3 regions of the Frigoribacterium sp. PhB107 genome follow, and region 3 is predicted to be linked to each of the others. Evidence: predicted binding sites of a transcription regulator. Region 3 holds the regulator's gene; each other region holds the start of a gene.
The links. The regulator HrcA, encoded in region 3, represses chaperone genes, less so after heat shock. The targets are predictions, from matches to a motif close to TTNGCACTCGNNNNNNNCGAGTGCNAA.
Positions count from the first base shown of each region.

Region 1 (9,777 bases), on a different contig from region 3:
TTCTCTGTGCGGTTGCCAGGATCGCGGGGCACGAACATGCCCTCGCGAGCATGTCTCGAGGGTCGGAGAGGTGTCAGCTGTCCGGGTCGCGCGGCAGCCGGACGATGCGGCGACGACCGCCGAGGGTCCACCAGACGACGTCGACGACGGCCCAGGCGGTCACCGCGACGGCGGCGACGAGCAGCAGCACGGCGACGACGGTGAGGCTGCCGCCCCCGACGAGCAGGCTCGTGAGGATGCTGGCCGCGAGCAGCCCGGCGGAGAGGACGGTCACGACCGGCCGCACGAGGCCGCCGTCCTTCGTCAGCAGCCAGTTCGGGACGTCGGGGTCGACGCGCACCTGCCTGGTCCTCACGATGGCCTCCTGTGTCGTGCCGCGCGGCGGCGTGCGTGTCGCCGTCCGGGGGCGCCCCGGTCGAGGATACGTCCTCCCTAGACTCGGACCATGAGCGAACTCCGCCGCCCCTGGTTCACGCTGACGAAGACCGGCACCGTCCTGCCTCCTGTCTTCGAGATCGTCCTCGGCGTGCTCGGGCTCGTCGTGCAGCTGCTGACCCTCACCTCCGGCGGGCCGGTCGAGACGATCACGCTGATCGTGTCCGTCGTCGCCGTGCTGCTCATCGCGCAGGGCGTCGCGGACCTCGTCTGGTGGTCCCGGGGCGACCGTCGGGCGCGCGCCCAGGCTGACGCCTCCTAGACGGGCCTGGCGGACGTCCTGTCCGACGCCGGCGTGCTGCGGAGCCGGTGCGTCGCGAGGAGCACCAGCACGACGATGCCCACCCCGATCGCCGTGTCGGCGCCGCGGGCCGCGATCAGGGCCCCCACGTCGACGGGCCCGCCCCCGATCGCGGGCATGCCGAGTGCCATCGGCGTGATGAACACCAGGGCCAGGCCGTAGTTCCGCGCGACGACGAGCTCGGTCGCGAACTGGAGCACCCCGAAGGCGACGACGAGCGCGACGGCGCTCGGCTGCAGGACCAGGAGCAGGGCCGCGAGGCCCAGCCCCACGACCGTGCCGAGGAGGCGGTGGCCGGCTCGCAGCAACTGGGCCGACGTCGCGCGGCCCACGACGGGCACCACGGCGGACACCATCGCCCAGTACGGGTTCTGCAGCCCCAGCCCGACGCTGAGGAGACCGGCCGCGAGCGAGGCCACCAGGCAGACGCCGGCGTGCAGGAGGGCACGGCGCAGGTCGACGGCGATGACCGGACGCGCGACGACCCGGGCGCCGGGCTCCGCGAGGGCCCGTCGGCCGGAGCGGCGGACCAGGCCGACGAGCGAGGTCGCGAGGGCGACCAGCACGCTCAGGGACGACACGACCGCCGCGACGCCGATGCTCGACGGCAGGGCCGGCACGAAGGCGCAGACGCCGAGCCCGAAGACCGGGAAGAGGGGGCCGGGCGGGTTCCAGCCGCGCACGTCCGCGACCACGGAGGCCGCCCCCGCCACGAGCGCCACGACCGGCACCAGGGCCACGGCGGGCAGCTGCACCGCCGAGAGGACCGTGCCGAGCACGACGACCCCGACGAGCAGCGCGCCCGCCTCGAGCTGCATGCCGAGGCGCTGCACGCGTCCGAGTCCGCGGCCGAACGCCGAGGCGAACGCGCCGAAGGTCGCGTAGGGCGCCCACTCCGCGTGCCCGATCGCGACGAGCACGGCGAGCGGCAGCACGACCGAGACGGCCACGCGGAGGGCGGGCAGGTGGGCGCCGTCGTGCGGCCCCACGCGCAGCAGGTCTCGGGGACGGGGGAAGGGGCTGCCGGAGGCGGCGGCGGGCGGGCGGGACGGCACGGTCGAGAGGTCCTCTCGTCGGGAGCGCACGTCGTCGGGTGCTGCGGGGCGGGGTGGCAGGGTGAGGGCTGAGGCGGCACGGGGAAGGCCCCGCCTCGCCGAGGGGCGGGACGGGGCCGGGGGAGCCGCCTGTCGGATTCGAACCGACGACCTTCGCTTTACAAGAGCACTGCGCTACCGGACTGCGCCAAGGCGGCGGGCGGGACCATCTTACCGATCCGACGTCCGACAGGCGACGGGCGAAGGCGACGGACGAGGGCAGCGAGCACGGGCCGGGGCACGGCTGGCGGCCTGCACGCCACGCAGGATTGGCGCAGACCCGGCGCAAGTGGTGAAGTAGGAGCTGCAGCGACCCGTGCGGTCGCGCCCGGTCGCCCCGGGCACCGACCACGAGGAGCTCCCATGACCAACGTCCTGACCGCCATCGGCTCGATCATCCTGCTGCTCGCGAGCTTCGCGCTCTTCGCGTACTCGTTCGGCCAGGACGAGCCCAACGCCTTCGTCTTCTTCGCGGGCATCGTGCTCATGACCGGCTCGTTCTGGCTGCCGATCACCGTCGTGGGGCAGAGCCGCAAGTCCTGGTAGACGCAGCCTGGTAGACGCAGCCTGGTAGTCCACAGCCTGGTGAGCACCGCCTGCCAGGCGCAGCCTGTCTGCTGAGGCCTAGGCCGTCGCCGAGCCCGGTGCGCTGACGAAGCGCCCGGGCTCGAGCAGCTTGCGGGGCTTCTCGTCGCGCTCGGTCCGCCCGCCGACGTAGAGCCAGCCGAGCAGCTTCTCGTGCGGCGCCAGCCCGTGGGCCCGGTGCACCGCCTCGTGGCGGGTGTCGGTGCCGGTGCGCCAGAACACGCCCCAGCCCTCGTCGTCGAGCACGAGCGACAGCAGGTGGGCGACGCCCGAGGCGACGCTCTCCTGTTCCCACTCGGGAACCTTGCGGCTCTCGACGGGCGACAACACGACGGCGAGGACGAGCGGCGCCCGCAGGGCCTTCTGCTCGAGCTTCTCGGCAGACTTCCCGTCGGCACCGCTCGCCTCGGCGAGCCCTCGACCGATCAGCAGACGGTCGTCGCCGCGCAGCTCGATGAGGCGCCACGGCCGCAACGACGAGTGGTCGGCCACCGTCGCGGCCGCCTGCACGAGCTCGAGCAGCTGCTCGTGTCCGGGCGCCTCGTCGGTCACCTTCGAGCGGGACCGTCGCCGGCGGGCAGCGTCGGCGACGGCGCCCATCAGGCCTGGGCCTGGTCGCCGGCCGAGGTGCCCTCGGCCTTGAAGTCGAGCGAGATCGAGTTCATGCAGTAGCGGTCGCCGGTCGGGGTGCCGAAGCCGTCGGGGAACACGTGGCCGAGGTGCGACCCGCAGGTCGCGCAGCGGACCTCGGTGCGGACCATGCCGAGCGAGTCGTCCTCGATCAGCTGGACGGCCTCCGGGTCGACCGACTCGTAGAAGCTCGGCCAGCCGCAGCCGCTGTCGAACTTGGTGCCGCTCTTGAAGAGCTCGGCGCCGCAGGCGGCGCAGGCGTAGACGCCGGCACGGCTCTCGTCGAGCAGCTCGCCCGTCCACGGCCGCTCGGTGGCCGCCTGGCGGAGCACCTGGTAGGCCTGGGGGTCGAGCTCACGACGCCACTCTTCGTCGGACTTCTCGACCTGGTACGACACGGGCTCGTTCGCCATGGTGCACTCCTCTGCGTCAGGGGGGACTCGCAGGCGTCGGGGCCTGCTCGTCGGGGACTCTCCATTGAACACCGCGCCGCCGACGCCCATTCCGCGCCGCCGCCTCCTCGGGGCTGCCTCCCAGGGGTGCGAGACTCGGCCGGTGACCTCGCCGCCGACCCTCTCCGACCGCTTCGCCGCCTACGCGGACGCCGTCCTGCTCGAGGGCTCGCCGGCCTGGGCGTCCGCGGCCCGGGGCGTCGCCGCGGACGCCGAGGTGCTCGCGCTGGTCGAGCGAGCCGAGGAGGCGCGGCGCCAGCCGGTGCTCGTGCTCGCCGTCGCGAGGTGGCTGGGTGCGCCCCCCGGCCCCTGGCCTGAGCTGCGGCGCTGGCTGCTCGACCACCCCGACCGGTTCCTCGACGAGCTCGGCCGGCGGCTCACGCAGACCAACGACGTGCGGCGCACCAGCCCCGTGTCGCTCGCCCTCGCCCGGGTGGAGGGGCCGGTGGCCCTGCTCGAGGTCGGCGCCTCGGCCGGCCTCGGCCTGCTGCCCGACCGCTACGGGCACCGCGCGGACGACGTCCGCTGGGGCGCCCCGGACAGCCCCGTCCAGCTCGAGGTCGTCGTGCACGGCGACCTCGGCGAGGTTCGGCTGCCCGAGGTCGTCTGGCGCGCGGGACTCGACCTCGACCCGCTCGACGTGCGTTCCGCCGAGGACGTGGGCTGGCTCGAGGCGCTGCTCCCGCCCGGGGCGACGGGCCGGGCCGCCCTGCTGGGGCAGGCTGTCTCGGTGGCCGCCGACGCGCCTCCTCGGGTCGAGCGGGGCGACGCCCTCGACGACCTCGTGCGGCTCGCGGCCGAGGCTCCCCGGGACGCGACGCTCGTCGTCGTCTCGACCGGCACGCTCGTCTACCTGCCCGGACGCCGTCGGCAGGAGTTCGTCGACCTCGTGCGCGGCCTGGGTGCGCGGTGGATCTCGTACGAGCGGCGGGGCCTGCTGCACGACGTGCCGGTCGTCCTGCCCGACGGGGTGCCCCAGGACGAGTCCTTCGCCGTGCTCGCCCTCGACGGGCGTGCGCTGGCGGTGGGTGACGCCCACGGCACCCGCCTGTGGACGACCGGCTGACGGCTGTGGGCGGACCGGCCGAACCGCCCTGCGCCTCCGCGGCTGCTCCGCCGCCCGCCCCTAAGCTGGCCGGGACCGAGAGGGCGGGGCAGTGAGCGACGAGGGCAGCGGCAGCGGGGACGTGCGCACGAGCGCGCTGTCCGAGCGCGACCGTGCCCTGCTCGACTTCGAGCAGCGTGCCCCTTCCTCGTCCGGACAGAAGGAGGCGGCGGTGCGGCGCGAGCTCGGCCTCACGACCGCGCGCTATCAGCAGATGCTCGGCTCCCTCCTCGACAGACCTGCTGCACTTGCCTACTCGCCCATGCTCGTGGGGAGGCTCCTGCGACTGCGCGAGGAGCGCTCGCGGGCGAGGGCCGCCCGCTCGTTCGGGCCGACCGACCGCTGACCCACACGGAAGACCGACACCACACCATGGCGAAACACCCCCGCGACCGATTCGACGAGGTGCCCGGCGACCTGCACAGGGTCGGGGCCCACCGAGCCGTGGCACGGCGAGGTCGCGGCTGGGTCGTCTTCGCGTGGTGCGCCCTCGCGGTCGGCGTCCTCGTCGGCGCGGGCGTCGTGTACCTCGGCGTCGCGAACGACAGCTTCCAGTTCGTCTCTCCGACCTCCGACGAGACGGCCGAGGCCGGGTCGGAGACGCCGGCCGACGACGCGACGGACGGGACTGCCGCCCCCACGACGCCGGCCGAGACCGTCGCCCCCGCCGACCCGGCGTCCGTCGACCCCGACGTCACCACGATCACCGTGCTCAACGGCACGACGACGAGCGGGCTCGCGAGCAGCGCGTCGCTGGCGCTCGCCGAGACCGGCTGGACCGTGGCCGGCCAGGGCAACGCCGACGGCACCGTGCCCTCGACGATCGTCTACTACGCCGACGCGGCCGACGAGGCCGTGGCCCGCGGCGTGGCCCGCGACCTCGGCGCGACCACGGTCGAGCTGAGCGACGCGTTCCCCGACTCGTCGGTGACCGCGGTGCTGGGGGCGGACTACGCGCCCTGAGGCGCGCCTCCTCGTTGCCTTCCCGTTGCGGCCGTGTTGCCGCCTGGTTGCGGAACGTGTGAATTCGTCACTTCTGACGGGTTAACCCGGCGCCCGGGCCTTCTGCGGGCCTGCGTGCCCTGGCTAGCATCTGGTCCCGGCACTGGCACCACCGCACGCGCCGCACCAGAGCACAGCAAGGGGAACGACACCATGGCACAGGGCACCGTCAAGTGGTTCAACGCGGAGAAGGGCTACGGCTTCATCACCGTGACGGACGGCGGACAGGACGTCTTCGTCCACTACTCCGCCATCGACATGAACGGCTACAAGGTCCTCGAGGAGGGCCAGGCGGTCGTCTTCGAGGTCGGCACGGGCGACAAGGGGCCGCAGGCGGAGAGCGTCCGCCTGGCCTGACCCCTGCCGGGCGTCATGAGGTGCGGGGCTCACTTGCACTCCATAGGTGAGAGTGCCAGAATCGTCCCTGGCACTCGCCGTTGGTGAGTGCCAATGCTTCTGCTTCATGACGTCCGGGAGGGACGAGGAAACACATGGCTAAGATCATTGCTTTTGACGAAAAGGCCCGTCGTGGCCTCGAGCGCGGCCTGAACATCCTGGCCGACGCGGTGAAGGTCACGCTCGGCCCGCGCGGCCGCAACGTCGTGCTCGAGAAGAAGTGGGGCGCCCCCACCATCACGAACGACGGCGTCTCCATCGCCAAGGAGATCGAGCTCGACGACCCGTTCGAGAAGATCGGTGCCGAGCTCGTCAAGGAGGTCGCCAAGAAGACGGACGACGTCGCTGGCGACGGCACGACCACCGCCACCGTGCTCGCCCAGGCGCTCGTCCGTGAGGGCCTCCGCAACGTCGCCGCAGGCGCCGACCCCATCTCGCTGAAGCGCGGCATCGAGAAGGCCGCCGCCGCCGTCTCGGCCCAGCTCCTCGCCGACGCGAAGGACATCGAGACCAAGGAGCAGATCGCGGCCACGGCCTCGATCTCCGCCGCCGACCCCACCATCGGCGCGCTCATCGCCGAGGCCATCGACAAGGTCGGCAAGGAGGGCGTCGTCACCGTCGAGGAGTCGAACACCTTCGGCACCGAGCTCGAGCTGACCGAGGGCATGCGCTTCGACAAGGGCTACCTGTCGCAGTACTTCGTGACCGACCCCGAGCGCCAGGAGGCTGTCTTCGAGGACGCCTACGTGCTCATCGTCAACTCGAAGATCTCGAACATCAAGGACCTCCTCCCCGTGGTCGACAAGGTGATCCAGAGCGGCAAGCAGCTGCTCATCATCGCCGAGGACGTCGACGGCGAGGCGCTGGCGACCCTGGTCGTCAACAAGATCCGCGGCATCTTCAAGTCGGTCGCCGTCAAGGCCCCGGGCTTCGGCGACCGTCGCAAGGCCCAGCTGCAGGACATCGCCATCCTCACCGGTGGCCAGGTCATCGCGGAAGAGGTCGGCCTCAAGCTCGAGAACGCGACCCTCGACCTGCTCGGCCGTGCTCGCAAGGTCGTCATCACCAAGGACGAGACGACCATCGTCGAGGGCGCCGGCGACCCCGAGCAGATCGCGGGCCGCGTCCGTCAGATCCGCTCCGAGATCGAGGCGACCGACAGCGACTACGACCGCGAGAAGCTCCAGGAGCGCCTCGCCAAGCTCGCCGGCGGCGTCGCCGTCATCAAGGCCGGCGCGGCCACGGAGGTCGAGCTCAAGGAGCGCAAGCACCGCATCGAGGACGCCGTCCGCAACGCGAAGGCAGCCGTCGAGGAGGGCATCGTCGCCGGTGGTGGCGTCGCCCTCATCCAGGCCGGCAAGACCGCTCTCGCCGAGCTGCACCTCGAGGGCGACGAGGCGACCGGCGCGAACATCGTGCGTGTCGCCATCGACGCTCCGCTGAAGCAGATCGCCTTCAACGCGGGCATGGAGCCCGGCGTCGTCGCCGACAAGGTCCGCAGCCTGCCCGTCGGACACGGCCTCGACGCCGCGACCGGCGAGTACGTCGACATGATCGCCGCCGGCATCATCGACCCGGCCAAGGTGACCCGCTCTGCCCTGCAGAACGCCGCCTCCATCGCTGGTCTGTTCCTGACCACCGAGGCCGTCGTCGCCGACAAGCCCGAGCGCAACCCGGCCCCGGCCGGCGACCCCTCGGGCGGCATGGACTTCTAGTCCGCGACCGCACCAGTCACACCGCAAGGGCGGCTCTCCTCCGGGGGAGCCGCCCTTCGGCGTTGCCGTGCGTGCGGACGCTCTTCCGCAGATGCCGACCGAGAGGTGTCTTCGCGCGTCCGGACAACGGGAGAAGCCGTTCTTGTGAGCGTGCAGGTCGGCTTCTGCGGGGACTCGGCTGTGCGCGTGTGCGCGGAAGCCGCAAAACCCGACTGCAGCGTGCTCGGAGGCGCCGCGGTACCCGGCTTTCCCGGTACAGCAGGCTCGCCGGTCGGCATTTGCGGAGTCCCCGAAATTTGAGAGTGATCCGCGTGCGGCGTCGGTCTCCGTGCAGGAGGCGCGGCGCCGGTCAGGCGGATGGCTCGCGGATCACGGGTGGGCGCGTGCGCAGAGAAGGGCCGCGGCTGCGCCGCACCGCTCTGAGAGGCGTGGGACCGCAAAGCGAGAGTGATCCGTGCGGCGCAGGCCTCGGTGAACGGCCTCTGCGGCGTTCGGACGACGGATCACGCGCAAATTTCGGGTACGACCCCGGCAGCGACTAGGAGGCGGGCGTCGTGGGCGGCTGGTCGGCGGCAGGGGCGGCCGTCGTGGCAACTCCAGCAGCACCGCCCGCGCCCGCGACCTCGGGGAACAGCGGCAGTGCGACCCGGAAGGTCGCACCGCCTCCGGGGGTGTCGAACACGTCGACGCTGCCGCCGTGCGCGGACACGATGCCGGAGACGATGGCCAGGCCGAGGCCCGAGCCGCCCGTGTCGCGGGTGCGCGACGAGTCGGCACGCCAGAAGCGCTGGAAGATCTTCTCCCGGATCTGCGGCGGGATGCCCTCGCCGTGGTCGACGATGTCGATCGTCGCGACGCCGCGGCCCGGGTCGGACTGCACGGCGAGCTCGATCGGGCTGTCGTGCTCCGTGAAGCGCATCGCGTTGCCCATCAGGTTCGTGATCACCTGGCGCAGCTTGTTCTCCTCGCCGAGCACCACGGCCGGCGCCTGCGGGCCGTGGCCGGACAGGTCGCCCGTCTGCCCGTCGTCCACGGGATCGCCCGCCCTGACGGCACGGGCCCGCAGGCCACGGAGGCGCGCGAGGGTGGCACCCGCGAACGAGATCGCCCCCGTCGACCCGGGCGGCACGGCTGCGGCGTCGTCCGGCGCGGCAGGGAGGGCGGCGACCGGTGCCTCATCCGCAGCGTCGCCGACGACCGGGTCGTGCACGACCACGGCGATGTCGCGGTCCGGGTTGGACGCCATCGTGTCGAGGGCCGAGTCGCGGGCGATGGCGACCAGGTCGACCGGGCCGAGCTCCAGCGGCTTCGACTCGTCGAGACGGGCGAGCGCGAGGAGGTCCTGCACGAGGACGCCCATCCGGATCGCCTCCTTCTCGATGCGGTCCATGGCCTGGGCGACGTCCTCCGGCTTGGTCAGCGCGCCCATCCGGTAGAGCTCGGCGTAGCCGCGCAGGCTGACGAGCGGGGTGCGGAGCTCGTGGCTGGCGTCGCCGACGAAGCGCCGCATCTGGTCGATGGTCCGTGACCGGTCGTCGAAGGCCGAGTCGATCCTGCTCAGCATCGTGTTGAGCGAGCGGTTCAGCCTGCCGACCTCGGTGTTGGGCGTCGTCGAGTCGAGCCGCTGGCTGAAGTCGCCGTCGGCGAAGCGGGCGGCCGTGGCCTCGACGTCGCGCAGGGGAGTGAAGGTCGACGTGACGAGCAGTCGGGTCAGGGCGGCGCCGAGCACGATGACCGAGACGCCGAAGCCCAGGAAGATGCCGCTGAAGCGCCCGATGACGGCGTTGGTGCTGGCGAGGTTGGTGCCGGTGACGATCGTGGCGTCGATCTGCTCGACGACGCCGGTCGTCTGGTCGCGCTGCGTCAGGGTCTTGTCGAACGCGTAGATGCGCCACTGCTGGTCGTGGTCGGAGTTGTAGACGCTCATCGGCTCGGCCGTGGTGCCGGCCTTCGGGAGGTCGACAGCCGAGAGATCGGGCCCGGTGCCGCCCTGCAGCTCGTCGGCGTTGTCGCAGATGCGCGTGCCGTCCTCACGGAAGAGCGCGACGAAGCTGCTGCTCGT
Region 1 covers NZ_RJKU01000002.1:660,220-669,996, forward strand. The annotation lists gene EDF18_RS11315 (hypothetical protein) at 74-355, opposite strand; gene EDF18_RS11320 (hypothetical protein) at 446-697, shown strand; gene EDF18_RS11325 (FUSC family protein) at 694-1,791, opposite strand; tRNA gene EDF18_RS11330 (tRNA-Thr) at 1,915-1,988, opposite strand; gene EDF18_RS11335 (hypothetical protein) at 2,194-2,376, shown strand; gene EDF18_RS11340 (nitroreductase family protein) at 2,455-3,015, opposite strand; gene msrB (peptide-methionine (R)-S-oxide reductase MsrB) at 3,015-3,443, opposite strand; gene EDF18_RS11350 (DUF2332 domain-containing protein) at 3,601-4,563, shown strand; gene EDF18_RS11355 (DUF3263 domain-containing protein) at 4,655-4,948, shown strand; gene EDF18_RS11360 (LytR C-terminal domain-containing protein) at 4,975-5,565, shown strand; gene EDF18_RS11365 (cold-shock protein) at 5,758-5,961, shown strand; gene groL (chaperonin GroEL) at 6,096-7,715, shown strand; gene EDF18_RS11375 (HAMP domain-containing sensor histidine kinase) at 8,254-9,777, opposite strand, start outside.
Region 1: groL (chaperonin GroEL) is a predicted target of HrcA. The motif match lies at 6,029-6,055, and genes of this name have one in related genera.

Region 2 (9,777 bases), on a different contig from region 3:
GACGCGGAACACCTGGGCGAACGGCGTCTCGACCGCCTCGTCGGAGGTGAGCCACGCGATGTCCCGGCTGAGCGTGCGGGCACCGAGCCGCCGAGCCAGGTCGCCGATCAGCCGGGCGCGGATGACGGCTCCGTCGGGCTCGTAGAGGTACTCGCCGAGCTCGCCGACCTCGACGTCGTCGGAGTCGGCGGGCGCGGTCAGCTCGGCCGTGCCGTGCGCTCCCACGACGAGCGCGGCCCTGCCCACGCCGGGGCGGGCGAGCGGCCCGAACCAGACGCCGACCTCGACCACCTCGCGGTCGACCGAGATCCACTGGCACTCGGCGTCGGCGGGCAGCAGCTCGCGGTCGACGCCGGGGCCGAGCTTGACCCCGGTGGGCAGGCGCTCGGCCCAGCCGAACGCGACGTCGAGCGAGGGCGACCAGTCGGCCGGGTCGGCCAGCCGCCTCGTCGCGGCGTGGCCGGCCGTGCGGCGCGCCGGGTCGAGGAACACGCCCTCGACGTCGCCGACGTCGACCGTCGCGGCGTCGCCCTGGACGACGCGCGACGAAGCCCAGGGCGCGAGGTTGTAGGAGGCGACGGCCGCGGTGACCTCGTCGCGGTCGACCGCCAGCACGTCGAGCTCGAGGGCGGCCAGCGCGAGCGCGTCGCCGCCGATGCCGCAGCCGAGGTCGGCGACGCTGCCGAGCCCGGCGGCCCGGTAGCGGCCGGCGTGGCGGGCGGCGACGGGGAGGCGCGTGGCCTGCTCGAGACCGGCCTCGGTGAAGAGCATGCGGCTGGCGAAGTCGCCGAACTTCGTGACGGCCTTGGCCCGGAGCCGGGACTGGCTCAGCACGGCCGCGACCAGGGAGGGCGAGTGGCCCTGCCGGCGGAGCGCCGCGACGGCGCCGACGACGTCGTCGGACGCGCTCCACGGCGGGAGCGAGTCGAGCAGTCGGAGCCCCTCGGGCGAGAGCACGTCGAGGAGCTCAGCAGTGTCCATGGCACCAGTCTCGCCCATCGCCGACCGACTCTGGCACTCGGATTGACCGAGTGCCAGTTCGGCTCTACAGTTGTTCTGGCACTCGCACGTGGCAAGTGCCAGCCCACGTTCTACGAAGTTCCGAGAAAGCAGAGGTCAACCGTGTCGGTCTCCATCAAGCCGCTCGAAGATCGCATCGTCATCCAGCAGGTCGAAGCCGAGCAGACCACGGCTTCCGGCCTCGTGATCCCCGACACCGCCAAGGAGAAGCCCCAGGAGGGCGAGGTCGTGGCGGTCGGACCGGGTCGCATCGACGACAACGGCAACCGCGTGCCGCTCGACGTCGCCGTCGGCGACAAGGTCATCTACAGCAAGTACGGCGGCACCGAGGTCAAGTACGCTGGCGAGGACTACCTCGTCCTCTCGGCGCGCGACGTCCTCGCCGTCATCGTCCGCTAGGCAGACGACGCACCTGCTCCACCCGGAGGCCCCCGCCAAGGCGGGGGCCTTCGTCGTCCCCGGCCGGGAACGGCAGCGGAGCGAGCCAGCGTGGCAGGAGTGGCCGTGTCCGACGACGGCGGCCCGCCCTAGAGTCGTCCCGTGAACCGCAGAGCGCTCTCGTGACCCGCACCCGCACCTCCTCGTCGGGCGGCCTCGCCTACGCCGTCAGCGCGTACGGCCTCTGGGGCGTGCTGCCGGTTTTCTTCCTGCTCATGTCGCCCTCGGGGCCGTTCGAGATCGTCTCGTGGCGCATCCTGTTCTCCCTCGCCTTCTGCGTCGTGCTGCTCGCCGTCACCCGCGGGTTCCCGGCGTTCCTCGCCCTGCTGCGCCAGGGTCGCGTCGTCGGCACCATGGCGCTGGCGGGCGTTCTCATCGTCGTCAACTGGACGACCTTCATCGTCGCGACCCTGGCCGGGCACGTGGTCGAGGCTGCCCTCGGCTACTTCATCAACCCGATCGTCACGGTGCTGCTCGCGGTGCTTGTGCTGCGCGAGCGCCTCCGGCCGGTGCAGTGGGTCGCGATCGGCCTGAGCGCCGTGGCCGTCGTCGTCATCACGGTGGGCACGGGCGGGGTGCCGTGGCCGTCGCTGATCATGGCCTTCTCGTTCGGGGCCTACGGGCTCGTGAAGAAGCAGATGGGCGGCAAGGTCGACGCCGTCAGCGGGCTGACCCTCGAGACGATGGCGGTCGCGCCGTTCGCGGCGGTCGCGCTCGTCGTGCTGGCCGTCACGGGCATCGGCGGGGGCGTCGTGTTCGGCTCCGTCAGCCTGGTGCACACGCTGACGGTGATCAGCTCGGGGATCGTGACGGCAGTGCCGCTCCTGCTCTTCGCCGCCGCCGCACGTCGGTTGCCGCTGGCGACCATCGGGCTGACGCAGTACCTCGCGCCCGTGCTGCAGTTCGTCGTCGGGGTCGTGCTGCTGCGCGAGGAGATGCCGACGAGCCGGTGGATCGGGTTCGCCATCGTGTGGGTCGCGCTGGTAGTGCTCACGACCGACATGGTCGTGACGAGCCGGAGGAGCCGCGCCCGAGGCCGCGAGGCCGACCGTGCTGCGGCACTGGCTCCCGACCCTGCCGGCGGACGTGACGCCGGCCCTGCGGGCGACCGCGCGGCAGGTGCTGAGTCGATGTCACGAATTGCTAACGAAACGGCAGGGTGACCGGGAGAACACACGCAGGAAACATTCCGCCCCTAGTTTCTTCTCAATCGCGGGGACCGTCCACCTAGTGTCGGTCCGGCTGTACGCGCTTCATGAAAGGGACCACGGATGATCCGATCCACCAAAGGGCTGAGGGCCCTGGCGCTCGCAGGAGCCGCCTCCGTTCTGCTCGCAGCCTGTTCCACCACTTCTTCCTCGACCGACGACCCCTCGTCGTCCGCGTCGTCGACGACCAAGGCCGACCCCGCGGCCTCCTGCGAGGCGCCCAGCAGCCCCGGCCAGGACGCCCTCCGCATCGGCACCATCCTGCCGAACACGGGAACGCTCGCCTACCTGGCCCCGCCCGCCGAGGCCGGCGTCGGCCTCGCCGTCGAGGACATCAACGCCGCCGGCGGCGTGCTCGGCCAGGACGTCACGATCGACCCCGCGACCGACTCCGGCGACAGCAACGACCTCACCGTCTCGAGCGCCGCAGCGACGCAGCTGATCGACGCGAAGGTGCCGGTCGCGATCGGCGCCGAGTCGTCGAGCGTCACGCTCAACGTCATCGACCAGCTCACCGCCGCCTGCATCGTCGAGATCTCGCCCGCCAACACGGCGACCTCGCTCAGCGGCTACTCGTCGTACTACTTCCGCACCGCTCCGCCGGACTCGGTCCAGGGCAGCGCGCTCGGCACGCAGATCGTCAACGACGGCCGTGCCAACGTCGCGTTCCTCGTCTTCAACGACACCTACGGCACCGGCCTGCGCGACTCCGTCCAGGAGTCGATCGAGGCCTCGGGCGGCACCGTCGTCTACGGCGCGTCCGGCGAGGGCCAGGAGTTCCCCCCCGGCCAGACCACGTTCTCGTCCGAGGTGACGGCCGCGCTGGCCACGAACCCCGACGCGATCGTCATCCTCGCCTTCGACGAGACCAAGTCGATCGTCCCCGAGCTCATCTCGCAGGGCGCCGACATCAGCACGGTCTACATGTCGGACGGCAACACGGCCGACTACAGCGAGGACTTCGACCCGGGCACCCTCGCCGGCGCCCAGGGCACCATCCCCGGTGCGTTCCCGTCGACCGACCTGCAGTCGCGCTTCGCCGAGTACTACCAGCGCACCGCGGGCTCGGCCCTGGCCGACTACTCGTACGCACAGGAGTCCTACGACGCCGTCATCCTCGCCGCGCTCGCCGCGGTGAAGGGCGGGGGCACGGACTCGGGCACCATCCAGGCCAACATGGCCGCGGTGTCCGGTGCTGACGAGGGCACCGAGTGCACCACCTTCGCGGAGTGCGTCACGGCCATCGAGGCCGGCGACGACATCCACTACACCGGCCCCTCGGGCATCGGTGCGTTCGACGACCAGAACGACCCGTCGAGCGCCTTCATCGGCATCTACAAGTTCGACGACAACAACGTCCCCGTCTACCAGACGGCGGTCGAGGGCCAGGTCGAGTAACACGGCCCCTGCCTGACGGAGAGGCCCCGGTGCTGCGGCACCGGGGCCTCTCTGCGTGCCCAGGGGCTGTGCGTGCCCGGCGGCGTCACCGTGTCCATGATGTGCCGGCGTGCCGGCGTGCCGGCACGCCGGCGTGCCGGGGTGCCGCGGGGGTCCTGGACGATGCGTGGTGCGCCCGGGTCTCGTGCGCCTCCTCGGGGCCGCCCCGCACCTCGTCTCTGCCTTGCAGGCCCGTAATTTGAGTGTGATCTGAGCTGCTGGACCCTGCGGAGTCAGCATCAACGGGACTGGCTCAGAAGATCTGTCTCGCTTTGGTGCCGATGCTCGAGCAACCAGCAGCGCCGTGCAGCGAAGGAGGCGCGCCGCGGCACGGGCGCATCAGGTCCCGTCCCCGGCCCACCCGCCTCCACACCGCCCCCACGCACGACGAAGGCCCCGCACGCGATCGTGCGGGGCCTTCGAAGGTGCTCAGGTCAGGGTCAAGAGTCCATGTCCTTGGCCAGGGTGCCGAGGTAGAGCTCGATCACCTTGGGGTCGTCGGCCAGCTCGCGTCCGGTGCCCGAGTAGGCGTTGCGGCCCTGGTCGAGCACGTAGCCGCGGTCGCAGATCTGCAGGCAGCGGCGGGCGTTCTGCTCGACCATGATGACCGAGACGCCGGCCTTGTTGATGCGGCGGGTGCGGATGAAGGTCTCGTCCTGGCGCACCGGCGAGAGGCCGGCCGACGGCTCGTCGAGCAGCAGTACCTTGGGGTCCATCATCAGCGCGCGGGCCATCGCGACCGACTGGCGCTCACCGCCCGAGAGCGACCCGGCACGCTGGCCGCGGCGGTCGCCGAGCACGGGGAACAGGTCGTAGATGTACTCGAGCCGCTCGGCGAACAGCTTGGGGCGGAGGAACATCCCCATCTGCAGGTTCTCCTCGATGGTGAGCGAGGGGAACACGTTGTTCGTCTGCGGCACGAAGCCGACGCCGGCCTGCACGAGCTTGTTGGCCTTGAGGTTCGTGATGTCCTCGCCGCCGAGCGTGACGCTGCCCGAGTGGATCTTGACGAGGCCGAACAGGGCCTTGAGCAGCGTCGACTTGCCGGCGCCGTTCGGGCCGATGATGCCGATCAGCTCGCCGGGGTAGCAGACCAGGTCGCACCCGTTGAGGATGTTCACCCCGGGCAGGTAGCCCGCCGTGAGGTCGCTGGCGTTCATGATCGGCTCGATGCCGGCGAACTTCTCGGTGCCGGGGTGCATCTCGGTCGTCGAGGCGCTCATCGCTTGTCTCCGCTCTGCTGGTCGGCGGCCGCGTTCGTGGCCGCCGGGGTCGACGGGTCGGGGGAGCCGGGCAGGTCGCGCCCCGGCGTGCCGCCTGAGCCGGTCGACGAGGAGGCGCCCGTCGCGTCGCCCTCGCGGGCCGCGTCCTCGGCCGCCACCTCCTGCTCGAGCTCCTCGAGCACCGCGTCCGTCAGCAGCGAGTCGTCGCCGAGGTCGGTGTCGTGGTGCGCGCCGAGGTAGGCGTCGATGACGGCCTGGTCGTCCATGACGGTGTCGGCCGGACCCTCGGCCACGACCTTGCCCTCGGCCATGACGATGACCCAGTCCGAGATGTGCCGCACCATGTGCATGTCGTGCTCGACGAAGAGCACCGTGGTGCCCTCGTCGCGCAGGCTCTGGATGTGGCCGAGCAGCGACTGCGTCAGGGCCGGGTTCACGCCGGCCATCGGCTCGTCGAGCATGATCATCTCGGGGTCGCTCATCAGGGCGCGGGCCATCTCGAGCAGCTTGCGCTGGCCGCCGGAGAGGCTGCCCGCGTAGTCGTCCTTCTTCTCGTGCAGCTTGAAGCGGTGCAGCAGGTCCTCGGCCTTGATCGTGATCTCGCGCTCACGTGCCCGCCAGAGCGGCGGCACGATGCCGACGAAGAAGTTCTCGCCGGGCTGGTCGCGGGCGCCGAGCAGCATGTTCTGCATGACGGTGAGGCGCGAGAGCGCCTTCGTCAGCTGGAACGTGCGCACCATGCCGGCCCGCGCGACCTTGGCCGCGCCGACGTTGCCCATGGGCTTGCCGTCGAAGACCCACTTGGCCGTGTCGGCCCCGCGCTTGAACGTGGTCGGTGCCGACGACGCCTTGTCGAACCCGGTGAGCAGGTTGAAGAAGGTCGTCTTGCCGGCGCCGTTCGGGCCGATCAGCGCGGTGATGGCGCCGCGCTGCACCTCGACGTGCTGCACGTCGACGGCCGTCATGCCGCCGAAGCGACGCACGACGTTGTCGACGGTGAGGATCGAGTCGGGCTTGGCCGAGCCGGGGGTGCGCTCGACGCTGCCGAGCTTGCCGCGCAGCACCTCGCGGTCGTAGTCGTAGCCGGGCTTGTCGCGACGGCCGGCGGTGCCGGACGTGCCGGACGTGCCTGCGGCGCCGGTCGTGTTCGCCGAGGTCGTGCTCGACGCGTTCGTCTCAGACACTGAACGACAACTCCTTCTTGTTCCCGAGGATCCCTTGCGGGCGGAAGATGATGAGGCACATCAGGGCGATGCCGACGAGGACGTACGAGAACTGGTCCGCCTGCTGGTTGCTCATGATGCTCGCCGGGATGAAGTCGCCTGCCAGGGTGCGGATCAGGAGGCGGACGACGAAGAACAGGATCGCCCCCAGCACCGGTCCGAACACCGTCGCGGCGCCTCCCAGCAGCAGGGCCGTCCAGATGAAGAACGTCGTCGAGCGGCCGAGGGCGTCGGGCTGCACCGACGAGGGCAGCACGTAGATGATGCCCGCCAACGAGCCGATCACGCCTCCGAAGACCAGCGCCTGCATCTTGTACGAGAACACGTTCTTGCCGAGGCTGCGCACGGCGTCCTCGTCCTCGCGGATGCCCTTGAGCACGCGGCCCCACGGGCTGCGGCTGAGCAGGAACACGATGAGGCAGAGCAGGGCCACGAGCGCCCAGGCGACGATGCGGATCCACCAGCCGTTGACGCCGTTGTTGTCGTAGGTGAACCACAGGATCGTGGTCTGGCCGTCCGGCAGCGGCGACAGGGCGGTGAACGGGTCGCGGTACGACGAGCCCGTGATGCCGTTGGAGCCGCCGGTCACGTCGGTGAGGATGCTCGAGCGGCCGACCATGCGGATGATCTCCGCGGCGCAGATGGTCACGATGGCGAGGTAGTCGCCCCGGAGCTTCAGCGTCGGCACGCCGAGGATGAGCGCGAACACGAGACCGCCGGCGAGGCCGATGAGCACGGCGAGCCCGAGGGGCAGGCCGTTGACGAGCGAGATCGCGAAGCCGTAGGCGCCGACGAGCAAGAAAGCCGCCTGGCCCATGTTGATCAGGCCGGTGAAGCCGAAGTGGATGTTGAGGCCGATGGCCGCGAGTGCGAACGCCGCGGTGGTCGGGGCGAGCGCCTCGCCGGTGAGCTGGCGGATGAGGTCGATGACGTAGTCCATGGTTCTTCCCCTCAACCGATCCGCTCGGCGCGACCGAAGATGCCCTGCGGCCGGAACAGCAGGATGACGATCAGGATGAGCAGTGCGGTGGCGTACTTGAAGTCACCCGGGAGCACCAGGTTGGTGAGCTCGACGATGACGCCGATGATGAGCGAGCCGACGAGCGCCCCGAAGGAGGTGCCCAGTCCGCCGAGCGTGACGGCCGCGAACATGAGCAGCAGGATCTGCAGGCCGGTCATCCAGTTGACGCCGTTGAGCACGAGGCCGAGCATCACGCCGGAGAGGCCCGCGAGGCCGGCGGCCAGCGTCCAGACCAGGCGGATGATGCGGTCGACGTCGATGCCGGAGGCGGCGGCCAGCGCCGGGTTGTCCGAGACGGCGCGGGTGGCGCGGCCGGTGCGCGTCTTCGTGAGGAACAGCCCGGTGAGCACGAGCACCACGATCGAGATGCCCATGGCCACGTACGACTGCACCGTCAGGGTGACCCCGGCGAGCGTGATCGTCGTCGGGTTGGCCGTCTGGATGCGCACCGTCGCGGCGCCGAAGAAGTACTGGAACGCGTACTGCAGCGCGATCGAGAGGCCGATGGTGACGATCATCAGCTGCGTGAGGCTCAGCCCCTTCTTCCGCAGCGGTTTCCAGATCGCAGCGTCCTGCAGGAACCCCGTCGCGGCACAGATGACCACTGTCAGCGTCGCCGCCAGGAAGATGTTCATGCCGAGCTGGTTCGCGAAGACGTAGGCGAGGAGCCCGCCGAGGGTGACCTGCTCGCCGTGAGAGAAGCTGCTGAGGCCGGTGGTGCCGTAGATCAGCGAGAGGCCGATGGCTGCGAGGGCGAGCAGCAGACCGAGGCGGATGCCCGAGGCGAACTGCTGCGCGACGCGGTCCCAGCTGAACGACGAGGCCTGCGCGCCGCCGGTGGTGGCGCCCTCGGTCTCGCTGAGCTGGAAGATCACGCCCGCGTTGGCGCCGAGCGTGGCGTTCACCATGCGCTCGTCCTGCTCCGCGTTGGTGAGGAACTGGCCGTCGGGCAGCGAGTCGGTGTCGAGGGTGACCGTGTACTGGCCGGCCTCGGTGACCGGCAGCGCCCAGCGGCCGGTGCCGTCCACCTCCGCGGTCTGCTCGAAGCCGCCGGGGCCGGCCACCTGCAGGACGACCCCGCTCGCGGGCTCGCCCTCCGAGGTGCGGATGCTGCCCTGGATGCAGCCGGTGGCGGGGTCGACGGTGCACGAGGCGGTCGCACCGCCGGACGCGTGGGCTGCGGCGGGCGCCAGCATCACCGAGACGAAGGAGCCGGCGAGGCCGAGCAACAGCGCGAGGACGGTGACGATCAGGGCAGGCCGCAGCGCGCGCGGTGCGATGGTCGTGTCGGGTTTCACGGAACCTCCTGGACAGGTGCCAGTCGGGGCGATGCCCCGGGTGCCGCTGGCTCACCGTCGTTGGTGAAGATACTTTCGCTGTGTGTCGGCCGTGTTTCGTGCAGGACACAGGCGAGAGTCGAAAATTCGTCACCGAATCGTGTCCTTCTGGCCGTTTCTCGGCGGGTCGGGGGCTCGAGGCGACAGGAATGCAGGAGGCGCGGGCCGGGTTAAGATCGATCACCGGAGTCGACGGCGATCCGGTGCTCCCTCCTCCCACCTCACTCGCTCCTTCGAAGGGGACTCATGGACCAGCCGGATCCGTTCGGATTCATCGGACTCACGTACGACGACGTCATGCTCCTCCCCGGGCGCACGGACGTGATCCCGAGCGAGGCGGACACCTCGTCGCGCCTCACCAAGCGCATCCGCGTCGCCGTCCCGCTGCTCTCCGCCGCGATGGACACGGTCACCGAATCGCGCATGGCGATCGCCATGGCCCGGCAGGGCGGCATCGGCATCATCCACCGCAACCTCTCGATCGAAGACCAGGCTGCGCACGTCGACAAGGTCAAGCGCAGCGAGTCGGGCATGATCACCAACCCCGTCACGACGTCGCCGGACGCGACCGTGGCCGAGGTCGACGCCCTGTGCGGCCAGTTCCGCGTCTCCGGCCTGCCGGTCGTCGAGCGCGACGGCACGCTCGTCGGCATCATCACCAACCGCGACATGCGCTTCGTGTCGCCGTTCGAGATGCAGACGACGTTCGTGCGCGACGTCATGACGAAGGCGCCGCTCATCACGGCCTCCGAGGGGGTCGACCCCGACTCCGCCGTCGCGATCTTCGCCCAGCACAAGATCGAGAAGCTGCCCCTCGTCGACGAGTCGGGCAAGCTCCGCGGCCTCATCACCGTGAAGGACTTCGACAAG
Region 2 covers NZ_RJKU01000002.1:453,609-463,385, forward strand. The annotation lists gene EDF18_RS10365 (SAM-dependent methyltransferase) at 1-981, opposite strand, end outside; gene groES (co-chaperone GroES) at 1,123-1,419, shown strand; gene rarD (EamA family transporter RarD) at 1,581-2,621, shown strand; gene EDF18_RS10380 (ABC transporter substrate-binding protein) at 2,730-4,064, shown strand; gene EDF18_RS10385 (ABC transporter ATP-binding protein) at 4,544-5,305, opposite strand; gene EDF18_RS10390 (ABC transporter ATP-binding protein) at 5,323-6,390, opposite strand; gene EDF18_RS10395 (branched-chain amino acid ABC transporter permease) at 6,503-7,489, opposite strand; gene EDF18_RS10400 (branched-chain amino acid ABC transporter permease) at 7,501-8,766, opposite strand; gene guaB (IMP dehydrogenase) at 9,154-9,777, shown strand, end outside.
Region 2: groES (co-chaperone GroES) is a predicted target of HrcA. The motif match lies at 1,012-1,038, and genes of this name have one in related genera.

Region 3 (9,777 bases):
CTTCGCAGCGAGCGCGATGCGCTCAGGGGGTCAGGCTCAGAGAGCGCCGACCTGCTTCGCGATCGACGACTTGCGGTTCGCGGCCTGGTTCTTGTGGATGACGCCCTTGCTGGCGGCCTTGTCGAGCTTCTTCGAGGCGAGGGCCAGCGACGCGGTCGCCTTGTCCTTGTCGCCGGCGACGATGGCCTCGCGCGCGGCGCGGACGGCGGTCTTCAGCTCGCTCTTGACGGCCTTGTTGCGGTCCTGGGCCTTCTTGTTGGTGCCGATGCGCTTGATCTGCGACTTGATGTTCGCCACGTTCGCTACTTCCTGTTTCGTGTGTCGTATGACTGGGCTGTCGGCACCAGGATGCGGCGCCGTGCCCGGGGGACGGTTCTGTGAGGTGGTGCTGCGAGCCGACCGGGAGGAGACGCGCTCTCCCCGGACTGCCGCCGGTGGTGCCACCGGAGCGGCTCTCGGCTGCGTTCGCGATCCGTCACGTCAGACGTTCCGCGCAAGCCAACAGGCAACGTTACCAGCACGTCGCCCGACTCTCAATGATAGGGCGTCCCCGAGGGGCGGTGGTGACCCAGCGGGAGGGCGTGTCGCCCGTAGTACGGTGCCGTCATGCCGTCGCTCGCCCCGCACATCGCATCCGTCCCCGCCTCCGGGATCCGCAGGGTCTTCGAGCTCGCCGCCGGCCTGGACGACGTCGCGATGCTGGTCATCGGCGAGCCCGACGTGCCCGTTCCCCACCACGTCGGCGACGCGGCCCGCCGTGCCTGGTCGGAGGACCGCACCGGCTACACGCCGAACGGCGGCATCGCGCCCCTCCGCGAGGCCCTCGTGGCGAAGCTGGCCCGCGAGAACGACCTGCACGTCGACGTGGAGCAGGTCTGGGTCACGGTCGGGGCCACCCAGGCGCTCCACCAGGCCATGGGGCTCGTCCTCGCGTCGGGCGACGAGGTGCTGGTGCCCGACCCCGGCTACACGACGTTCTCGATGAACGCGCACATGCTCGACGCCGTCCCCGTGCCGTACGCGCTCTCGCCCGGCCACGGCTTCCTGCCCGACCTCGACCAGCTGGAGGCGGCCGTCACGGTCCGCACGCGAGCCGTCGTCGTCAACTCGCCGTCCAACCCCCTCGGGGTGGTCTGGCCGCGGGAGGTGCTGCAGGGGCTGCTCGACCTGGCCGCCCGACACGACCTCTGGGTGATCAGCGACGAGGTCTACGAGTACTTCACCTACGGGACGCCGCACGTGAGCATCGCCTCCCTCGACGCCGACGACCGCGTCTTCAGCGCGTTCTCGCTGAGCAAGACCTACGCCATGACCGGCGTGCGCGTCGGCTACCTGGTGACGCCGCGTGGCCTCGCCCCGACGATGCGGACGGTCCAGGAGGCGATGATCAGCTGCGTCGCCGAGCCCGACCAGCACGCGGCCCTCGCCGCCGTCACCGGCGACCACGGGCCGGTGTCCGAGGCCCGGGAGCACTATCGCCAGAACCTCGAGCTCGCCACGGCGCTGCTCGTGGAGCGCGGCATCGCCCACCTCGACCCGCAGGGCGCCTTCTACCTCTGGATCGACGTGAGCCACGCGTCGCAGGGCGACGTCGCCGGCTGGGCCGAGCGCTTCCTGCTCGAGCGGCGGGTCGCCGTCGCGCCGGGCAGCGCCTTCGGCCGGTCCGGCGAGGGCTGGATCCGCATCTGCCTGGCCGCGGCTCCCGAAGTGATCGAGCGCGGGCTCCGGGCCCTCCCCGCACCCGGCGCCTGACGGGGACGCCCCCGCCTCGATCCGGGGGTCTGCCCCCTTCAGGCGGGCTGCGTCTCCTTCGTAGGCTCGAGACATGACGAACACCGCACCGACCACCCCGCCCGTCGCCGCGCACACCGCGGCCCCTGCCGCTCCTGCCGCCCCCGCGGCGGCCGGCGGACTGCACTCGCCGCTGAGCCTCACGAGCCTCGTGCTCGGGATCGCGTCGGTGGCGCTGAGCTTCACCTTCGTCGTGCCGATCGTCGGCGTCGTCCTCGGCGTCCTGGGTCGCCGACGCGAGCCCGAGGGCCGCACGATGGCGCTGATCGGCATCATCTCGTCGGGGGTGATGCTGCTCGGCAGCGTCGTCCTCCTCGTCGTCGGGCTCCTGGCCGCGGTCCCGATCGGCCTGCTCGGCCTGTTCCAGTACTTCGGCTGACGCCTGCTCGTCAGCTGACGCCTGCCCGTCGGTTGACGCCTGCCCGTCCGCTGCCGCCCGCTCGGTGGGGCCGCGCCTCGTGTCGACAACTCCTGACGGGTGTGCCGGGAGCCCCCGGCAGCGCAGTCACGGCGATGGTGCAGTGCACAGCGCAGGAGTTGTCGACACGGTTCCCGAGCGCGACGTGGGAGAATCGAGGCGACAACCGCCCGCCACCCCCTGAGGACCGTGTGAGCCCCCTAGCAACCCGTGCACTCGAGCCGGCGAAGACCGCGCCCGAGCACATCCGCAACTTCTGCATCATCGCGCACATCGACCACGGCAAGTCGACGCTCGCCGATCGCATGCTGGGCATCACCGGCGTCGTCGAAGACCGGGCGATGCGCGCCCAGTACCTCGACCGCATGGACATTGAGCGCGAGCGCGGCATCACGATCAAGAGCCAGGCCGTGCGCATGCCCTGGGAGCGCGACGGCCAGACCTTCGCCCTCAACATGATCGACACGCCCGGCCACGTCGACTTCAGCTACGAGGTCAGCCGGTCGCTCGCGGCGTGCGAGGGCGCGATCCTCCTCGTCGACGCAGCGCAGGGCATCGAGGCCCAGACGCTGGCGAACCTCTACCTGGCGCTCGAGAACGACCTCGAGATCATCCCGGTCCTCAACAAGATCGACCTGCCGGCGGCCGACCCGGAGAAGTACGCGGCCGAGCTCGCGAGCCTGATCGGGGGCGACCCCGCCGACGTCCTGCGCGTCAGCGGCAAGACGGGCATCGGCGTCACCGAGCTGCTCGACCGCGTCGTCGACCGCATCCCGTCGCCCACAGGCGACTTCGACGCCTCGCCGCGCGCGATGATCTTCGACTCCGTCTACGACAGCTACCGCGGCGTCGTCACCTACATCCGCATGATCGACGGCACCCTGCACCCGCGCGAGAAGGTGCAGATGATGTCGACGAAGTCGACGCACGAGATCCTCGAGATCGGCGTCTCGTCCCCCGAGCCGACGCCGAGCCAGGGCCTCTCGGTCGGCGAGGTCGGCTACCTGATCACCGGTGTGAAAGACGTGCGGCTCTCGAAGGTCGGCGACACCGTCACGACCTCGGCCAAGCCCGCGACGGAGGCGCTGGCCGGCTACGTCGAGCCCCTCCCGATGGTCTACTCGGGCCTGTACCCGATCGACGGCAGCGACTACCCCGACCTGCGCGAGGCCCTCGACAAGCTCAAGCTGTCCGACGCCGCCCTCGTCTACGAGCCCGAGACCAGCGTCGCGCTCGGCTTCGGGTTCCGCTGCGGGTTCCTCGGGCTGCTGCACCTCGAGATCATCACCGAGCGCCTCGAGCGCGAGTTCGGCCTCGACCTCATCACCACGGCGCCGAGCGTCGTCTACGAGGTCACCACCGACGACAAGCAGACGGTGACCGTCACCAACCCGAGCGAGTTCCCCGGCGGCAAGATCGCCAGCGTGAGCGAGCCGATGGTCAAGGCGGCGATCCTCGCCCCGAAGGACTACGTCGGCGTCATCATGGAGCTCTGCCAGCAGCGCCGCGGCGCCCTGCTCGGCATGGAGTACCTCGGAGAGGACCGGGTCGAGATCCGCTACGCGATGCCCCTCGGCGAGATCGTCTTCGACTTCTTCGACAGCCTCAAGTCGAAGACGGCCGGCTACGCGAGCCTCGACTACGAGCCCACCGGCGACCAGGAGGCCGACCTGGTCAAGGTCGACATCCTTCTCCAGGGCGAGCAGGTCGACGCGTTCAGCGCGATCGTCCACCGCGACAAGGCTTACGCGTACGGGGTCCTCATGACCGGTCGCCTCCGCGAGCTCATCCCTCGACAGCAGTTCGAGGTCACCATCCAGGCCGCGATCGGCGCCCGCATCATCGCGCGCGAGAGTATCCGCGCCATGCGCAAGGACGTCCTCGCGAAGTGCTACGGCGGCGACATCAGCCGCAAGCGCAAGCTGCTCGAGAAGCAGAAGGAGGGCAAGAAGCGCATGAAGACCATCGGTCGCGTCGAGGTGCCCCAGGAGGCGTTCATCGCCGCCCTGAGCGGCGACACCGAGGCGAAGAAAGAGAAGAAGTAGCCGATGCGCCGCTCGACCCACGCCGAGACCCACACGACCTACGGCGAGGTCGGGGCGACGCAGGCGCCCGACCTGATGCAGTACCCGCCCAAGGGCTTCCGCCCCGCCGAGTACCGCACCAGGGTCGGCCACGGGGACGCCCGCTTCGAGGCGGCGTGGATCGCCACGATGACCTGGAAGATCCAGGAGCGCAGCGGCATCGAGGTCCACGTCGACTCGGTGCCGCCCGTCGAGGAGGGCGGCTACCACCCCGTCACCTTCGACGACGACGGCGTCCCCGTGGACCCGGCGCACTGGGAGCAGGGCCGCGACGAGTCCCGCTTCGCGCCGGACGGCACGCCGTTCCTCACCGCGGGCACGACGGCGACCCTGTCCATCTCGGCCTACGGCCGCAGCGTGCAGGCACCCGTCCGGGTCGTCTACGTCGTCGACGAGCCGAGGCGCAAGGGCTTCGCCTACGGCACGCTCGACGGCCACCCGGAGAGCGGCGAGGAGAGCTGGGTCGTCGACCAGACCGACGACGGCTCCGTCTGGCTGTCGATCCGCTCGTTCTCCCGCCCCAGCACCTGGCGCTGGAAGCTCGTCGAGCCCTTCATGCGCCGCCAGCAGGCGATGTACACGCGTCGTTACCTGCGCGCCCTCAGCCTGAGCGAGCCCGACGTCCCGGCCGAGGCCGACGTCGACCTCGAGGCCGCCGCCGAGGCCGCTCACGACGACGAGATCCGCGAGCCCGGCTCGCGCCGGTCGGGCGACTGACGGTGCCCGGAGCCCTTCCCCTCGGCGACCCTGCCCCCGTCGACGGCTCGCTGCCGGCCTCGGTGGTCGAGGGCGTCGCCGACCGCAACTTCGGCGTGTACCTGCACGTGCCCTTCTGCCGGGTGCGCTGTGGCTACTGCGACTTCAACACCTACACGGGCGACGAGCTGCGCGGGGCCCGACGTGACGACTACGCGCAGGAGGCGGTGGACGAGGTGCGCCTCGCCGGTCGCGTCCTCGGGGGCGCCGGGCTGCCTCCTCGTCCCGTCTCGACCGTCTTCTTCGGCGGCGGCACGCCCACGATGCTGTCGCACTCCGACCTCGCCGCGATGCTCTCGTCGGTCGTCGACACCTGGGGGCTGGTCGACGGCGCCGAGGTGACGACGGAGGCGAACCCCGACTCGGTCGACGCCGAGTACCTCGAGGCGCTGGCGACCGCCGGCTTCACGCGCGTCAGCTTCGGCATGCAGTCCGCGGTGCCGAGCGTGCTCGCGACCCTCGAGCGGACGCACGACCCCGAGCGCGTGCCCCTCGTCGTGCGCTGGGCGCGCGACGCCGGGCTCGACGTCAGCCTCGACCTCATCTACGGCACGCCCGGCGAGACGATCGACGACTGGTCCCGGTCGCTCGACGTCGCCCTCGAGCAGGAGCCCGACCACCTGTCCGCGTACTCGCTCATCGTCGAGGACGGCACGAAGCTCGCTCGGCAGATCCGCCGTGGCGAGGTGGCCCAGCCCGACGACGACACCGCGGCCGACATGTACGAGCTCGCCGACGACCGGCTCGCCGCCGCGGGCTACGGTTGGTACGAGGTGAGCAACTGGGCGCGCGACGAGCAGCACCGCTCGCGCCACAACCTGTCGTACTGGCAAGGCCACGACTGGTGGGGCGTCGGCCCGGGCGCCCACAGCCACGTCGGCGGGGTCCGCTGGTGGAACGTGAAGCACCCGGCTGCCTACGGCCAGCGCATGGCCGCGGGGGAGTCGCCGGGGGCCGGCCGCGAGACGCTCGACGCGGAGACGCGCCGGGTCGAGCGGGTGCTGCTCGCCGTCCGGATGCGCGAGGGCCTGCCCACCTCCGACCTCGATCCCGAGGGCCGCGCGGCCGTGGCGGGGCTCATCGCGGACGGCTGGGTCGAGGGGCGCGAGGCGCTGGCCGGTCGGGTCGTCCTCACGCGCACGGGGCGGCTCATGGCCGACGCCGTGGTCCGTCGGCTGCTCCCGGTCTGAGGGCCGACGCGACCCGAGTCGACGCTGGACGCGGCCGGGACGACGCGAGGCGCGCCTCCCGAGCGGGAGACGCGCCTCGACGAGCGTGCCGGCGGGCTACGCCTTGACGAACTCGATGCTCAGCGGGTACTTGTAGTACTCGCCGCGGTTGGCGGCGAGGGCCGCGATGATCCCGAAGACGATCACGACGATCGCCGCGGCGAGCGTGATCAGCACGCCGATGCCGAGGAACGACGTGGCGCCTCCGACGACGTACGCGATGACCATCGTGATCTGGAAGTTCAGTGCGACGCGGCTGTGCTCGCGGACGAACGGGCCGCGGTCCTTGAGCACGAGGTAGCCGACCAGGGGCGCGACGAAGCTGAGCAGGATGCCGCCGACGTGGATCAGCGTGGCCCAGAGCTTCTCGTCCTCGGGCCGCAGGGGCTGCGGAGGCTGCGGGGCGCCGTAGCCGGGCTGCTGCCCGTAGCCGGGCTGCTGCGGGCCGGGCTGACCCGGCTGCTGCCCGTAGCCGGGCTGGCCCTGACCCGGCTGGCCCTGGCCGGGCTGCTGGCCCCAGCCGGAGCCCTGCGGGTCGTGCGGCTGGGAGGGAGGGGTGTCGGTCATCTGCTCACCTGTTCGTCGTCGTGGGCCCGACCGGGTCGAGGCGAACGGGCGCATCGCGGGTGGTCGGTGCTGGCCGCCCGGCCGGACGAGGTCGTCCGGCGGGCGTCACGGCGAGCATAGGGCAGGAGGTGCGGGTCGAGTAGGCCTCGCGGGCCGCGTGACGTAGGATTGGCAGTCTGGCAGGACGAGTGCCAGCGAGCTCGGGTCGTCGTCGTGACGTGCCCCGCCGCCGGCCGTGCGAGAGGGAGGTGCGTCGTGGTCTCGGAACGTGGTCTCGAGGTGCTGCGCGTCATCGTGCACGACTACGTCGCCTCCCGCGAGCCCGTGGGCTCGAAGTCGATCGTCGAGCGTCACCACTTCGGCGTCTCGGCCGCCACGATCCGCAACGACATGGCGCTCCTCGAAGAAGAAGAGCTGATCGCGGCGCCGCACACCTCGTCGGGTCGGGTGCCGACCGACAAGGGCTACCGTCTCTTCGTCAACCACCTCGCCGACCTGCGTCCGCTGAGCAGCGCGCAGCGGCAGGCGATCGAGACGTTCCTCGGCGACTCTGCCGACCTCGACGAGGTCCTCGGCCGCACGGTCCGCCTCCTGTCCCAGCTGACGAACCAGGTCGCGCTGGTGCAGTACCCCTCATTCTCGCGGGCGCGCGTGCGGCACGTCGAGCTGGTCAGCCTGGCCGAGCGGCGCGTCATGACCGTGCTCATCACCGACACGGGGCAGGTCGAGCAGCGGCTCGTCGAGCTGCCCGTCGTCGTCGACGACGAGTTCCTCGCTGAGCTCCGCGGGGCGCTCAACGCGGCGGTGGGCGGCACCGAGCTGAGCGCGGCCGCCGCGCTGCTCGGCGACCTGCACGACCGCTTCCGCCCTGAGCAGGCCGTCGTGGTCGGCGTCGTCGTCGCCAGCCTGGTCGAGCAGCTCGCCGCCGGGCGTCAGGAACGCCTCGTGATGGCCGGCGCGGCCAACCTCGTGCGCACGGGCGACGACTTCAGCGGCGACCTCTACCCCGTCCTCGAGGCGATCGAGCAGCAGGTGGCCCTGCTGCGCCTCTTCGGCGAGATGCAGCTCGACGCGGTCGACGTCGCCGCGAGCATCGGGCGGGAGAACGCCTCCTTCGGCCTCTCCCAGGCGTCCGTGCTCGCGAGCGGGTACACCTCGACGGGCAGCGAGGTCGCGCGCCTCGGCGTGCTCGGCCCGATGCGCATGGACTACTCGACCAACATGGCCGCCGTGCGTGCGGTGGCCCGCTATCTGTCGTCGCTGCTCTCCGAGCGCTGACGAGCCGCACCTCCCCGGCCCTGCGCGACCGCGCCGCGCCCCCTGACCAGCCCCCACGAGACCACCCCCAGACACCAGAGGCAGACGAGAACAAGTGGCAGATCATTACGACGTGCTCGGAGTCGACCGGTCGGCGACGCCGGACGAGATCAAGAAGGCGTACCGCAGGCTCGCGCGCGAGCTGCACCCCGACGTCAACCCGAGCCCCGAGGCGTCCGAGCGCTTCAAGGACGTCACGCACGCCTACGACGTGCTGAGCGACCCGCAGCAGCGCGAGCGCTACGACCTCGGCCCGCAGGCCGGGTTCGGCGGCGGAGGCGGGGGCGCGGCGGGCTTCGGCGACATCTTCGACGCGTTCTTCGGAGGCGGAGGAGGCGGGGGCCAGCGACAGGGCCCGCGTTCGCGTCGCGAGCGCGGCCAGGACGCCCTGTTGCGCCTCGAGGTCGACCTCGAGGAGATCGTCTTCGGCACGACCCGCGACATCGAGGTCGACACGGCCGTGCTCTGCGAGACCTGCAACGGGTCGTGCTGCGCGCCCGGCACCTCGCCCCAGACCTGCGACATCTGCCACGGCTCCGGCCAGATCCAGCGGACCGTCCGGTCGCTGCTCGGCAACGTCATGACGTCGAGCCCCTGCGGCACCTGCCGCGGCTACGGCACCGTCATCCCGAACCCGTGCCCCACCTGCCAGGGCCAGGGCCGGGTGCGCGCACGCCGCACGATCCCGATCGACATCCCCGCGGGCGTCGACACGGGCATCCGGCTGCAGCTGCCGAGCCAGGGCGAGGTCGGCCAGGCCGGCGGCCCGAACGGAGACCTCTACCTCGAGGTCAAGGTGCGCCACCACGACATCTACAGCCGCGACGGCGACGATCTGCTCGCGACGCTCGAGGTGCAGATGGCCGACGCCATCCTGGGCACCGAGACCACCCTGCACGCGCTCGACGGAGAGGTCGAGATCGAGCTCAAGGCCGGCACCCAGAGCGCCGACGTCATCACGATCCGCGACCGGGGCATCACGAAGCTCCGCGGCACAGGTCGAGGCGACCTCAAGATCGGCGTGCAGGTGGTGACGCCCACCAAGCTCAGCCACAAGGAGCGAGAGCTCATCGAGAAGTTCGCGGCCGGACGCCGCTCGGCGGCGCCCGAGCTCTCGCAGTTCCAGCAGGGCCTGTTCGGCAAGCTCCGCGACCGGTTCCTGCACTTCTGATCGTGGCCCACTTCTACCTGGTCGACGACCTGACGGACGCGTCCGTCGGGAGCACCGTCGTGGTCGAGGGACAGGAGGCGCGGCACGCGGTGACGGTCAGCCGGGTCCGTGTCGGCGAGTCGCTCGCGCTCGGCGACGGGCGGGGCACGTCGGTGCGCGGAGAGGTCGTCGAGGCGACGGACTCGCGGCTCACGCTGGTCGCCGCCGAGGTGACCCGGGTCGAGCGGCCGGGGACCCGGCTCGTGCTCGTCCAGGCGCTGGCCAAGGGCGACCGCGACGAGCTCGCCGCCCAGGCCGCCACCGAGCTGGGCGTCGACGAGGTCGTGCCGTGGTCGGCCGCCCGCAGCGTCTCGCGCTGGGAGGGCGCCAAGGTGGCCAAGGGCACCGCCCGGTGGCGCTCCATCACGCGGGAGGCGACGAAGCAGGCGATCCGGCCCTGGGCTC
Region 3 covers NZ_RJKU01000001.1:592,174-601,950, reverse strand. The annotation lists gene rpsT (30S ribosomal protein S20) at 37-297, opposite strand; gene EDF18_RS02720 (pyridoxal phosphate-dependent aminotransferase) at 607-1,752, shown strand; gene EDF18_RS02715 (DUF4190 domain-containing protein) at 1,826-2,170, shown strand; gene lepA (translation elongation factor 4) at 2,401-4,254, shown strand; gene EDF18_RS02705 (DUF1990 family protein) at 4,258-5,010, shown strand; gene hemW (radical SAM family heme chaperone HemW) at 5,013-6,239, shown strand; gene EDF18_RS16765 (DUF4870 domain-containing protein) at 6,336-6,845, opposite strand; gene hrcA (heat-inducible transcriptional repressor HrcA) at 7,101-8,123, shown strand; gene dnaJ (molecular chaperone DnaJ) at 8,218-9,333, shown strand; gene EDF18_RS02680 (16S rRNA (uracil(1498)-N(3))-methyltransferase) at 9,336-9,777, shown strand, end outside.